3 regions of the Pantoea sp. SGAir0180 genome follow, and region 1 is predicted to be linked to each of the others. Evidence: predicted binding sites of a transcription regulator. Region 1 holds the regulator's gene; each other region holds the start of a gene.

Region 1 (4,695 bases):
AAACCCGCTGACATTGTGCATGTGCCCTTCAACGATTTGGCGGCAGTGAAAGCCGTTATCGACGACCACACCTGTGCGATTGTCGTTGAGCCCATTCAGGGTGAAGGTGGCGTCATGCCGGCCACGCCAGAATTTATGCAGGGGCTGCGTGAGCTCTGCGATAAACATCAGGCGTTGCTGGTGCTGGATGAAGTTCAGAGCGGTATGGGGCGCAGCGGTAAGCTGTTTGCTTATGAGCACTACGGCGTCACGCCAGACATTCTGACTTCGGCGAAAGCGCTGGGCGGTGGTTTTCCTGTCAGCGCGATGCTGACCACCGAGGAGGTGGCGTCAACGATGGCTCCTGGCGTGCATGGCACCACCTATGGTGGCAATCCGCTGGCCTGTGCGATTGCTGAAACCGCGCTGGATCTGATCAATACGCCAGACGTGCTGAACGGCGTGGAATCCCGTCGCCAGCAGTTTGTCGAGGCACTCAAGGCGATTGATGCCCGTTACGATCTGTTTAGCGATATTCGCGGCAAAGGCTTACTGGTAGGCGCGGCCCTGAAGCCGCAACATGCCGGAAAATCACGCGATATCCTCAATGCCGCCGCGGCTGAAGGCGTTATGGTGCTGGTGGCTGGTACGGATGTGATGCGTTTTGCCCCTTCACTGATTATTGAACCCGCCGATATTGAAGAAGGCATGGCGCGCTTTGCCAAAGCGGTCGGGAAAGTCCTGGCTGCCTGAGTTATTTTCGACCCATACTGCGAATCAGCCAGCGACCATGATGCGGTCGCTGGTTCCACGCCAGCGATGAGATCGTGTGCATCACCTTAAGATGATCCAGAATGCGCCTGATGTGCTGCTCCAGTACTGTGACCGGTCCCTCGTTGATATCTTCAATTCCCTGTAACAGATCGGTTTGCGAACTTTCGCCGTCATATTCAAGCCGCTGCTGGCAACGCTGCAGCGCAATTTCACACCATTGCAGATAGTGCTCCGCCAGCGTAGGCGGCAGCATGGTATGTTCGCGTGCCAGAATCGTCATGGCGTTGATGTGCTCAACGATAAACTGGCTGTGCGTGACCCATAAACGCATATCCTGTAAATAGCGTGCGTTAAACCCCGGCTCCTGCATCGCCTGATTTAGTGAGTTAAAGACTGCATTGTGGGCCTGATTAACGTTAACGCGCTGATAGGCGAGTACCTCGGGAGACTGTTCCGGACCAAGCAACATGCGTAACGCGTCCTGGAAAGCCTCAAGCACATCATGTGCGTTCTGTCGTAGCAGGGCACTTTGCCATTGCGGCCAAAGCCATAACGTTCCGCCAAACGCAATCAGGCAGCCCATCAGGGTATCCAGCAGGCGCGGCAGTAAGAATTGTGCGCCGTTAAGTGACAGAAGTTGCAGGGTATATACCGCGGTGACCGTGAACCCCACCATCGACCAGCCGTAAAACTGGCGGGTAAAGCGATAGCTGATAAAGGTAATCACCAGCATGATGCTCAACACCAGCGGTTCAGGGACATCCAGCCGCAGCGAGGCTGCCGCAATCACCAGCCCGGCAAAGGTGCCCAGCGCACGGTGCTGAATACGCACCCGTGTGGCGCTGTAGTTACTCTGGCTGACAAACATAATGGTCATCAGAATCCAGTAGGGTTTGGGAATCGAAAAGAACAGCGCCAGCCCGCTACCCAGCATCAGCATCACAGAAAAACGTCCGGCCGTGCGCAGGGCAGAAGAGCGCAGCGAGAGATAGCTTCTGAGTGCGGGCAGAAGCGGTAAACGGCGCTGGCGATCCGCCATCAAATCACGCTGATAAAGGGGCTTTTGTGTACGCAGTACCCGTGCGATGCGGCTGAAGTGATAAAGGCAAAAATTTCCTACCGGATTGTCCGGGTGCTGACGGGCGATTTTTTCCAGTGCCCCCAGCTGCTTGTCCATATCAAAGCGACTGGACAGTTGGTGGTACAGGATGTTGTCTGCCAGCTCACGTAAACGGGCGGAAATGGTTTTCGCATTCCAGCGAATCACGGCCTCAGCATGGCTTTGTTCTACCAGTTTTTGCACTTCTTCTGGCTGATGCAGGCTGACAGAAATGTGTTCCTGTAAATCCAGTGCGACCTGAAAAGCGCGGGTCAGTCGCTTATGACTGTGATCGCGGCTGGCGGACAGCATATGCATCTGCTGATAACAGGTGTTGATGAGGTCGATTGCTTTTTGTTGCCGCGCCAGCAACGGTGGTAGCGCCTTCTCCGGATCGGTAAGTTGCGTCAACAAGGTGTACTTGGCGTCACAATAGTTCGCCAGTTCGCGGTAAATCAGACTCAGGCTTTCACGCATTGGCTGCTCTTTCCACAGCCAAAACCAGAACCAGTTAAACAGGCCATACCACAGCGTACCGCCGATGTAGAGCAGGGGCGGTACGTAAATGGGCATGCGGCCAATCAGGCTGGTGGTAAATATCGCTGCGATCAGTGTGGCAGGGAGTAACCGTGCGTGCAGTGGGCTGATTTCACCTGTCACGCCCAGCAGCAAAGGCAGAGCGAAAAGAATAAGCGGTAAGGGCACGTCTTTAAACAGAAGCCACTGCATCAGTAAGCTACCCAGGGCAAACAGGCTGCCGCCGACAATCAGGCGTTTAAAGAAGCGTTTGTGGGGTGTATCCAGACCGGCAATATTGCAGCAGGCAGGCACCAATGAGAACAGCAATCCTTTTTGCAGATCGCCAAACAGCCAGCCGAGCGCGACGGGGAGACACAACACCAGTGTCTGGCGCAGGGCATAGTTAACTTCAGGGTGATAAATTATTCTTCGCCACATCGGCTCAACGCAAATAATTCACGGCATAACGTTGCCATTATGCCGTGAAGAATAAAGCTTAGCGCGTGCCGTAAACAACAATTGTTTTGCCGTGTGCGGAGATCAGATTCTGGTCTTCCAGCATCTTCAAAATACGTCCCACGGTTTCACGTGAACATCCCACGATTTGGCCAATTTCCTGACGCGTAATTTTAATTTGCATGCCGTCAGGATGCGTCATGGCATCCGGCTGTTTCGCCAGGTTGAGCAACGTCTGCGCAATGCGACCGGTGACATCAAGGAACGCGAGGTTGCCCACTTTTTCCGATGTGACCTGCAGACGGCGCGCCATTTGCGAGGAGAGGCGCATGAGGATGTCCGGATTCACCTGAATCAGCTGACGGAATTTTTTGTAGGAAATCTCTGCCACTTCGCACGCGGTTTTCGCACGTACCCAGGCGCTGCGCTCCTGACCTTCTTCGAACAGGCCAAGCTCACCAATAAAGTCGCCCTGATTCAGATAGGACAGAATCATCTCCTTGCCTTCTTCATCCTTAATCAGTACCGCAACGGAACCTTTAACGATGTAGTAAAGCGTTTCCGCCTTTTCACCTTGATGAATGAGCGTACTTTTGGATGGATACTTGTGAATATGGCAATGGGACAGGAACCATTCAAGTGTAGGGTCTGTTTGCGGTTTGCCGAGAACCATTCGCTATTATCCTCTGTTGTAATCGTGCCCAAAATACAGGGCTCTGTTTCCCTGCCAGGCGATGTAAGCGTTAAGCGTCTTTCCATTCAGGAAATTATTCGGGCTGCATTCGGCGCAGTGCGCATCATTCTTCCCGGCTTCGTCTTCGGATGACGAAAAATATTTTCAGCTCTGTTTGTAGCACAGCTTACGTCGACTGTCTTGTGTTGTCTCGCTTCAGCAAGATGGCGTTTTCTCTGGATTGCTGTTTCCCAGGCAAAAGCGTACGCTGAGCCAAAACAGGGTATTCTGAGGTCAAAATTATGCAGGCACGCGTCAAATGGGTTGAAGGGTTAACATTCCTGGGGGAATCATCGTCCGGCCATCAGGTACTGATGGATGGCAATTCTGGCGATAAAGCGCCGAGCCCTATGGAGATGGTGCTGATGGCGGCAGGGGGATGCAGCGCCATTGACGTTGTGTCAATTTTGCAAAAAGGCCGCAACGATGTGGTTGATTGCGAAGTGAAACTATCGTCTGAACGTCGGGAAGAAGCCCCCCGCATCTTTACCCATATCAATCTGCATTTTATCGTCAGCGGCAACGCACTTTCGGATAAAGCCGTGGCACGCGCTGTCGATCTGTCAGCGGAAAAATATTGCTCTGTCGCCATCATGTTAGGCAAAGGCGTCAACATTACCCACAGCTACGAAGTGATCGCGCTATAATCTCACAGAGGCCAGGCTGGCCTCTGTGGTTATTCAATCCGTTTCCCTTCCATGAGCCGTTTTACTAACGGCGCCATAATTAACTCCATCGCCAGTCCCATTTTGCCGCCGGGTACCACCAGCGTGTTGATATTGGAAATAAACGATCCCTGCAGCATGGCCAGCAGATAGGGAAAATCAATGTCTTCCAGCCCCTGAAAGTGGATAACCACAAAGCTTTCATCCAGCGAAGGGATGGTGCGCGCGGCAAAGGGATTAGAGGTATCCACCGTGGGGACGCGCTGAAAGTTAATATGGGTTCGTGAAAACTGCGGCGTAATGAAATTGATGTAATCTTCCATGGAACGCACTACCGAATCCATCACCGCTTCGCGTGAATGGCCACGCTCGCTGGTATCGCGCACCAGTTTCTGAATCCACTCCAGGTTGACGATGGGCACGACGCCGACCAGCAAATCGACTTTTTCCGCCACATTGTGTTGTGCAGT
Region 2 (4,695 bases), on a different contig from region 1:
CAGGGATTATCGGGTAGCGTGTGGCCGAATATAGCTTCCAGTCCTAACAGCGCTTTTACCCTCGCCTCCCCTTCTACGCTGCCGTCAACGACGGTTCGTATAGACGCCAATAAAGGATCGCAGACCTCAATCTCTTTTCCCTGGTCATCCTTACCGCTGACATAGCGCATCCATGCGGCAATACCTAATGCAAGCAGATCAAAACGGCTGCCGCGCTTGAGGTGCCTGCAAACGGAATGTAACCAACGTTGCGGTAACTTCTGGCTGCCATCCATCGCAATTTGCCAGGTACGATGCTGTAGCGCGGGATTTTCATAGCGTGCAATCAGCCGATCGGCATAATCGATCAAATCAACGTTCTTAACGGTTAGCGTCGGTGCCTGTTCTGTCAACATTAAGCGTCGTGCCGCAAGGCGAAAGTTCGGGTCCTGCATACAGTCATAAATATGCTCATAACCCGCAAGGTTGCCCAGGTAAGCCAGAAATGAATGGCTGCCGTTCAACATACGCAGTTTCATCTCTTCGTAGGGCAGCACGTCTTTGACTAACTCTGCACCGGCTTTTTCCCATGCCGGCCGCCCTGCGACGAAATTATCCTCAATAACCCACTGGCGAAAGGGCTCACAGGCTACCGCGACGGGATCGGCCACCTGAATAAGCGCCGCGATCGCGTCAAGACTCTGCGGATTCATCGCCGGTACGATACGGTCCACCATGGTTGAAGGGAACGTCACCTGCTGTTCAATCCAGTCTGCCAGGTCGTTGTCACGTTGTCGGGCAAAAGCACGCACGACCTGACCGATCACTTTTCCGTTTTCTGGAATATTGTCGCAGGACAACACAGTAAACGCAGGCAGACCAGCAGCCTTGCGACGCGCCAGTGCTTCAACGATGATCCCTGGCGCAGAAAGCGGCTGGTGAGGCTGAGCCAGATCAGCGACAATCTGAGGATGGTCGCGCATCAGCTCGCCCGTTGCCGGTGAATGACAATAGCCTTTCTCGGTAATCGTTAAGGAAACGATGGCAATTTCGGGCTGACACAGGGCGTGAAGTACGGCTTCGGTTCCATCGACCTGAGCGTGAAGCGCCTGCTTCACCACACCAATTACGCGCCCTTCCCAGCCATGAGCCGACATTTCTGCCACGCTGTACAATAATCCCTGACGTTTCAGATCGGCAATCTGTTGTTCCCCGCCGATGAGATTAACTTCGACGTAGCCCCAGTCGCTGTTATGTTCTGCTGCAAGAACATCGGCATAGACCGCCTGATGAGCCCGATGAAAAGCACCGAATCCAAGATGGACAATACGCGGGACGAGCTTATTCCTGTTCCATTTTGGAACCGTCGCCTTCGCATTCAGTAGAGTAGTTTGCATTTCTTTCTCACCTTATTTTTTATTAGCTGCGTGGACACTGACGTTAAATAACGGCAGCACCTGGAGATCGCCTTGATGTTTTCCTGTGCGGCGCCGTTTGGATCAAGCGCCTGAGAACACCACGGCAAAAGGAAAGTTTTTAAAACAGAACAGGTGCGAGAAGCCTATCGTCAGCGGCAGAATTGTTCCACTACCATACCAGTTATAAATAAAAAATGTGATGAATGGCAATTATGTCTTTGGGCAAAGTATTATTAATTAACAAAGAAAATAAAAATCATAACTTCTTTATAACTATAAATATTACTGGCACTACAGAAGAATTAACTTTCAAAAAGGCTGATACGTATTAACACGCTGTTTTGCGGTGCGAGTGAATAACCAAAATTTAAAAAAATACGAAAGATTGCTTATAAAAACGGCCGACCTCATCAGGCGTCATGTATAAAAAGACTTAATCGCACCAATGGGTTTAAGAGCACGGTGAGCTATTTCGCTACGGACAAAACGAAAATCAGGCAGAAACTCAACGCCGTGTTTGACAGGCGGGACATTAACGCTGAACGCTTTTTATTCCCTCATCTGGCGTCATTCGACGCGTACGTGGTAAGGCCGTCAGTTATGCCTCTGTGGAGCCGGAGCATTTAAACCAGTCCGATACGGTGCTGTATTGATATTGCACCCGCATGCGATGACAGACACCCGTTTCCCGACGCGTCGCTGTATTAAGGTTATATAGGTTCAGGTGCCTGTTTTATCGCGAAGGTTTTCACAGCCGCCCAGAAGCCGTATGCAGGGCAACGCAATCATGTCACCCTGAGCCTCCCTTCCCGCACAACACTATGCTTGCGTAATTTGCAGCGCCATATCAATCGAGATAGCCATACTTTCGGGATTCGCTTTACCGGTCCAGGCAATGTTAAAGGCCGTGCCATGATCGGCTGAGGTGCGCAGGAACGGTAAGCCTGCGGTAATATTTAAACCGTCGTAAAAGCCCAACAACTTGAGCGGAATATGGCCTTGATCATGATACATAGCCACAACAATGTCATACATGCCCTCATTGCATTGCATAAATACGGTGTCCGGCGGGCACGGGCCATAGACGTCTATGCCCTGCGCCTTCATCGCCTCAATCGCCGGTGTCAGCACGCGAATTTCCTCATCACCGAACAACCCATTTTCACCCGCGTGTGGGTTAACGCCCGCAACCGCAATACGCGGCTGGCTAAAGCCGACACGGCGCAAAAACGTATCGGCAATTCTGATTACCGTTTCAACGCGCGCCTGGCTGAGCGTATCCAGGAATGTCCGTAGAGAAATATGCGTGCTGACGTGGATCACTTTGAGTTTATCGGTGTAGAGCACCATCGAATAATCTTTGGTGTCAGTTAATTTTGCCAGTAATTCCGTATGGCCTGGATAATGATGGCCGGCCATATGCAGCGCTTCTTTATTCAGCGGAGCCGTCGCAATCGCTTTCACATCACCGCGCATCGCCATTTCTGTTGCACGTTTGATGCATCGATAAGCCACATCGCCCGCTTCAGGCTGCACAACCCCACACTGTAGTGCCTCCGGATGTGCCACTTTCTCATCGATAATATGAATAACGCCGGGCATAAAGAGGGCTTCGGACACGTTATTAATGACGTTTAATTCCGCCTGCGGCGTTATGTTCATTGCCAGTATGCGGCGGAACGTTTGTACACAACCGATAACCACAACGGGCGAACCCGCTAACGCGCCCTCGGTTAAGGCCTTAATAATAATTTCAGGACCGATCCCAGCCGGATCGCCCATCGTAATCGCCACAACATTCGTCACTTGTTTTCTCCTCAACGACGCTCAAAATTTTTAAAGGGGGAGGTTCATTACCCAAACACCGGCTTTCGTTAATACCGCCTGACGTCAGTCACAACCGGATGCATGCCCACCCGGAACATACCCCGCCGCCCTTCTGGGCCGGGTTACGCCCGGGCCGAGACGATTGCAGCAGTCCATTTAGCCAACCCTGACGTCTTGTCGCTAAAATCAGCCCAGCGTGCAAACCCACACTGCCGTCGTTGAGCGATTTCACTCATCCGGTCAACGGTCAGAGATCTGGCCCTCTTGTTTTGTCGCCCATGTCGTCAAAAGCGCCTGAATATCAGAGGCACAACGCACCTCATCAGTTTTCAGCCCTCACCCTAATGATTATATTCAATCATATTAGATTATATGTGAGCAAGATCAATTTAATAAAGCGCCATTTTATTTATAAATTTAGCCAGTGAGTGAGCGAAGTTAAGCGGAATGAAGAATTTCAGTCATTTATGGGGAGACAGACGTGGCATTAATTAACAGCACAATATTGAGCGGTTCCGGCGCGATAAAGGCACTGACGCCGGTCGTTACGGACAAACAACACCTGCTGGTTTTAACAGACAAGAACATTGTAAATTTGCCCGCGACCACGCAAATCCTGACGTTGCTCAGTCAGGATGGCCGTCACGTTAAACTGATCGATGATGTTCCGGCAGAACCCACGCATACCGATGTTGAAGCGGTGCTGTCGCGTACAGCAGGTAAAACGTTTGATTTAGTGGTGGGCATTGGCGGTGGAAGCGTACTGGATGTGGCGAAGCTGCTTTCTGTGTTATGTCACGTTGCGTCACCCTCCCTTAAAGCGCTGCTTGATGGCGGGAAAATTACAGCCCGTTTACCCTCACTGCTTATTCCCTCGACGGCGGGAACGGGTTCGGAAGCAACGCCCAATGCTATTCTGGCTATCCCTGAAAAAAACACCAAATCAGGCATCATTTCCCCTGTGATGCTGCCGGACTATGTCGCGTTAATTCCAGAACTGACCACCAGCATGCCTGCGCATATCGCCTCATCAACGGGCATTGATGCACTGTGCCATTTACTGGAATGTTATACCGCCACCATTTCGAACCCTGTGGGTGACAACGTTGCGCTGATGGGCCTGCATAAGCTGTTCCGGAATCTGGAAACATCCGTCACTGAACCGCATAACCTGAACGCGAAGCTGGAAATGCTATGGGCTTCTTATTATGGCGGCGCGGCAATCGCGCACGCCGGCACCCATCTTGTTCATGCGCTTTCGTATCCTCTGGGAGGCGCTTATCACCTGCCTCACGGCGTCGCCAATGCCATTCTGCTGGCACCCTGTATGAAAGTGGTGCGCCCGTTTGCCATCGACAAATTTGCCACTGTCTGGGACCTCATTCCGGGCGCCGATATCACATTGACCCCGGAAGAAAAATCGCACGCGCTGGTCGACTATCTCGCCAAATTAGTTAAACGGCTCAATCTG
Region 3 (4,695 bases), 1.2 Mb from region 1:
ATCGTGGCGAACCTGGCACCACGTAAAATGCGCTTTGGCATCTCGGAAGGCATGGTGCTGTCTGCGGGGCCGGGCGGCAAAGACCTGTTCGTGTTGTCTGTCGACAGTGGCGCAGTGCCGGGTATGCCCGTTAAATAAGGCGTTCGCCCTTCCTGCATCTGATGGCAGGGAGGGCCGTTCTGCCTTACGCTGACAGCTGGCACGCCAGACCGTCAGTGCGTAGGATTACGCTCGTTGGAAACAGGAGCCTGTCATGCACACCGTGCTAGCGATAAGTTGGCGTTATCTGCGCGCTTTTACCCTTCTCTATCTCTGTTTATATGCCGGAAACGGCGTAGCAAGGTTGCTGCCCATCACGCTGCCCGGCAGCATTATTGGCATGCTGATTTTGTTTACCCTGCTCGCGTCTCAAATCGTGCCGGTCCACTGGGTTAAGCCCGGTTGTCATCTTATCATTCGCTATATGGCGCTGCTGTTCGTTCCCATCAGTGTGGGCGTCATGAATTACACCGATCTGCTGACCGCGCAGTTTGGCCCTATCGTGGTCTCGTGTCTTGTCAGTACCTTCGCTGTCCTGAGCATCGTGGGGTTAAGCGCCCACAAGCTGCATTCGCACGCGCCGACGAAAGAGGTGAAGGATGAGTGATATCTGGTGGTCATTGCCCCTGACGCTGGGCGCATTTTTCCTGGCGCGCAGACTGGCTGCCGCGCTGAAGATTGCCCTGCTGAACCCCTTGCTGGTTTCAATGGCGATCATCATTCCCATCCTGCTGTTACTGCAACTGCCCTATACACGTTACTTTGCCGGAAGCCAGGTGCTTAATGCCCTGCTACAGCCCGCCGTGGTCGCACTGGCGCTGCCGCTGTATGAGCAGATGCATCAGATTCGCGCCCGCTGGAAATCCATTATCGGCGTATGCCTGATCGGCAGCCTGACGGCAATGACCTCCGGCACGGCGATCGCCCTGTGGATGGGGGCAACGCCGGAAATCGCCGCCACGATTTTACCTAAATCCGTCACCACACCGATCGCGATGGCGGTGTCCGGCTCTCTGCACGGCATTCCCGCTATCAGTGCGATTTGTGTGCTGATAGCCGGTGTGCTCGGTGCGGTATTTGGCCATATGGTGCTGAATCTGTTGGGCGTGAAAAGTAAAGCAGCACGCGGTCTGGCGATTGGTAATGCGTCCCATGCGCTGGGAACCGCCCGGGCGGCGGAACTGGACTTCCAGGAAGGGGCATTTAGTTCGCTGGCACTGGTGATCTGCGGCATCGTAACGTCGTTACTGGCACCCTTTGTTTTTCCGCTGCTACTGCACTGGTTTGGCTAAAACTTTGGGAGAGATCTCGCAAAGTTGAAAACTCTAAGACACGTTGCATTGTCAGAGCGACAGAGATCACATATAAACCGATGTCTGGCACATTGCCTGAAGATTGAATGAGGCTTCCATGCATCCACGTTTCCACTCTGCCTTTGAATTACTGCCGGCTCCCCTGCAAACCGCGCTTCGTCCGGTGCTGAGTGAGCCGGGATTTGACGCGATGCTGCGGGCCGATCAGGTCACCCTCCTGCAACAGCAAACCCAACTGGATGCGGACGCCCTCGCCCTGGCGCTGCTTCCGGTCGCGGCGGCCTGCGCGGTCGCCTCGCTGTCCCATTTTAACGTCGGTGCCATTGCACGCGGGATAAGCGGTAACTGGTATTTCGGTGCCAATATGGAGTTTGCCGGTGCCACCATGCAGCAAACCGTGCATGCAGAACAAAGCGCTGTTACGCACGCCTGGCTGCGCGGCGAAGTGCGCCTGGAAACCATCACCGTCAACTACACGCCGTGCGGGCATTGCCGCCAGTTCATGAATGAGCTTAACAGCGGCACGGCGATTCGTATCAGCCTGCCCCAGCGCCCGGTGCAGACGTTAGCGCACTATCTGCCTGACGCTTTCGGTCCTGGCGACCTGCACATCACCGAACGGCTGATGGATAAGGTGGATCATGGCTTTGTTGTCACGGGCGATGCGCTGTCGCAGGCGGCCATTGACGCGGCCAACCAGAGTCATGCCCCTTACAGCCGCGCGTTCAGTGGCGTTGCAGTGCAAACCGCCTCAGGCCGTATTTTTAGCGGTCGCTATGCGGAAAATGCGGCCTTCAATCCCAGCCTGCCTCCGCTTCAGGCCGCACTGATTTTGCTGAATATGGCCGGCGAATCCTGCGAGGCGATTCAGGCAGCGGCGCTGGCCCAGCCCCGACAGCCTGCGTTAGATCAGTATTCAGCGACGCAGGCAACACTGCGCGCGCTGGGCTGCGACAACCTTAACGTTATCGAGCTGGCGTAAAGCGTAATGCGGGGCACGGTTTTAAACAGTTTCTAAATCTTTTATTTACAAAAGCTGTACATCCGCGAGAAATTTCATAGGATCTGACGCCAGGCCTTCTTTATCAAAATAAACTGGCGTCCTCTACCCTCTTATTGCGCCAGGAACACTCGCAACCGGAGCATTACTGCATGGAACTCGAATACGAAAGTAAACGCCCGCTCTATATTCCCTACGCTGGCCCTATTCTGCTGGAATTTCCCCTGCTGAATAAGGGCAGCGCCTTCAGCATCGAAGAGCGTAACGAATTCAATCTCAACGGCTTACTGCCCGAAGCGGTCGAAACCATTGAAGAGCAGGCGAAACGCGCATGGCGTCAGTTTCAGGACTTCAAAAATAATAACGACAAGCACGTCTACCTGCGCAATATTCAGGACACTAACGAAACCCTGTTCTACCGTCTGCTTGACAATCATCTTGAAGAGATGATGCCAATTATTTATACGCCAACCGTCGGCGCAGCCTGCGAACACTTCTCTGAAATTTATCGCCGCGCCCGCGGTGTGTTCATCTCATATCCCAACCGTGAACACATCGAAGACATGCTGCAAAACGCCACCAAACAGAACGTTAAAGTCATCGTGGTGACCGACGGTGAGCGTATTCTGGGCCTGGGTGACCAGGGCATCGGCGGCATGGGTATTCCGATTGGTAAACTGTCGCTGTATACCGCGTGCGGCGGCATCAGTCCGGCTTACACCTTACCGGTGGTGCTGGATGTCGGTACCAATAACCAGCAACTGCTGAACGATCCGCTTTATATGGGCTGGCGTCACCCACGTATCACCGGTGAGGAGTACGATGAATTCGTTAATGAATTTATCCAGGCCGTGAAACGCCGCTGGCCGAAAGTGCTGCTGCAGTTTGAAGACTTTGCGCAGAAAAACGCAATGCCGTTGCTGGAGCGCTATCGCGATGAAGTGTGCTGCTTCAACGATGATATTCAGGGCACCGCTGCTGTCACCGTGGGCACTCTGATTGCCGCCAGTCGTGCTGCCGGAAGCCGTTTGTGCGAACAAAAAGTGGTGTTCCTGGGGGCAGGTTCAGCCGGCTGCGGTATCGCAGAGCAAATCATTGCACAGATGAAGTCGGAAGGTCTGAGCGATGAAGAGGCGCGTAGCCGCGTAATGATGGTCGACCGCTTTGGCCTGCTCACTGATAAGTTGCCTAACCTGCTCGATTTCCAGAGCAAGCTGGTGCAGAAAAGCGACAACCTCAAAGACTGGGATACGGCCAGTGATGCGATTTCGCTGCTGGACGTAGTGCGCAACGCCAAACCCGATATTCTGATTGGGGTTTCAGGCCAGCCCGGACTGTTCACCGAAGAGATCATCCGCGAGATGCACAAGCACTGCAAACGTCCTATTGTGATGCCGCTCTCTAACCCCACCTCGCGCGTTGAAGCCACGCCAGCGGATATTATCGCCTGGACCGATGGTGCTGCACTGGTCGCGACCGGGAGCCCGTTCTCACCGGTTTCATGGAACGGTAAAACCTATCCGATCGCGCAGTGTAACAACTCCTATATCTTCCCGGGCATCGGTTTAGGGGTGATTGCCTCGGGTGCATCACGCGTAACCGATACCATGCTGATGACAGCCAGCCGCGCACTGGCAGACTGCTCGCCGCTGGTCAACGATGGTGAAGGGCCGGTACTGCCTGAAATCAAAGATATTCAGGGCGTGTCGAAAGTGATCGCAATGGAAGTAGGCAAAGCCGCGCAACTGGCGGGCGTTGCCGTGGTGACCTCGGAAGACGTGCTGTCACAGTCTATTTCGAATAACTTCTGGCTGCCGCAATACCGTCATTACCGCCGTACCTCGATCTAAAAAGGTCTGCGCTGGATCATCCTCCGATCCAGCGCTGCTTAAAATAGCACCAGCCAGACGGGGTAAACTTGCTTCGCGAGGGTTGCTCAAGTAGCCTTGTCCCACCAAAACCTCTCATCTCGAGTGCTCAGGCGCATGTTGAAACGCGTTTTCATTGCTCTGCTTTTCATCATCTTAACGATGGTGGCGACGGCGCTTGGCCTGGATCGCTGGATAAGCTGGAAAACCGCCCCCTATATTTACGACAATCTGGCCTCACTGCCCCATCGTCAGGTCGGTGTTGTGCTGGGCACGGCAAAATATTACCGCACCGGGGTGATTAATCAGTACTACCTGTACCGGATGCAGGGCGCGCTTAACGCCTATAACAGCGGCAAGATTAACTATTTACTGCTGAGCGGAGACAATGCGCAGCAGAGCTATAACGAACCCATGACCATGCGGCGCGATTTAATCAAAGGTGGCGTTGATCCGGCGGATATCGTACTGGATT

Evidence for each region. The regulator CRP, encoded in region 1, controls carbon source genes, mostly activating them, when cyclic AMP is high. The targets are predictions, from matches to a motif close to ATGTGANNNNNNTCACAT.
Region 2: C1N58_RS21455 (mannitol dehydrogenase family protein) is a predicted target of CRP. The motif match lies at 1,592-1,609, and genes of this name have one in related genera.
Region 3: cdd (cytidine deaminase) is a predicted target of CRP. The motif match lies at 1,386-1,403, and genes of this name have one in related genera.

Annotation. Positions count from the first base shown of each region.
Region 1 is NZ_CP028071.1:4,122,849-4,127,543, forward strand. It holds gene C1N58_RS19265 (bifunctional acetylornithine/succinyldiaminopimelate transaminase) at 1-732, shown strand, start outside; gene C1N58_RS19270 (YccS/YhfK family putative transporter) at 734-2,809, opposite strand; gene crp (cAMP-activated global transcriptional regulator CRP) at 2,868-3,500, opposite strand; gene C1N58_RS19280 (OsmC family protein) at 3,803-4,207, shown strand; gene C1N58_RS19285 (phosphoribulokinase) at 4,237-4,695, opposite strand, start outside.
Region 2 is NZ_CP028072.1:172,345-177,039, forward strand. It holds gene C1N58_RS21455 (mannitol dehydrogenase family protein) at 1-1,376, opposite strand, end outside; gene C1N58_RS21460 (D-threonate 4-phosphate dehydrogenase) at 2,217-3,203, opposite strand; gene C1N58_RS21465 (iron-containing alcohol dehydrogenase) at 3,706-4,695, shown strand, end outside.
Region 3 is NZ_CP028071.1:960,605-965,299, reverse strand. It holds gene metG (methionine--tRNA ligase) at 1-138, shown strand, start outside; gene C1N58_RS04615 (CidA/LrgA family protein) at 254-646, shown strand; gene C1N58_RS04610 (CidB/LrgB family autolysis modulator) at 639-1,331, shown strand; gene cdd (cytidine deaminase) at 1,450-2,334, shown strand; gene C1N58_RS04600 (NAD-dependent malic enzyme) at 2,505-4,202, shown strand; gene sanA (outer membrane permeability protein SanA) at 4,338-4,695, shown strand, end outside.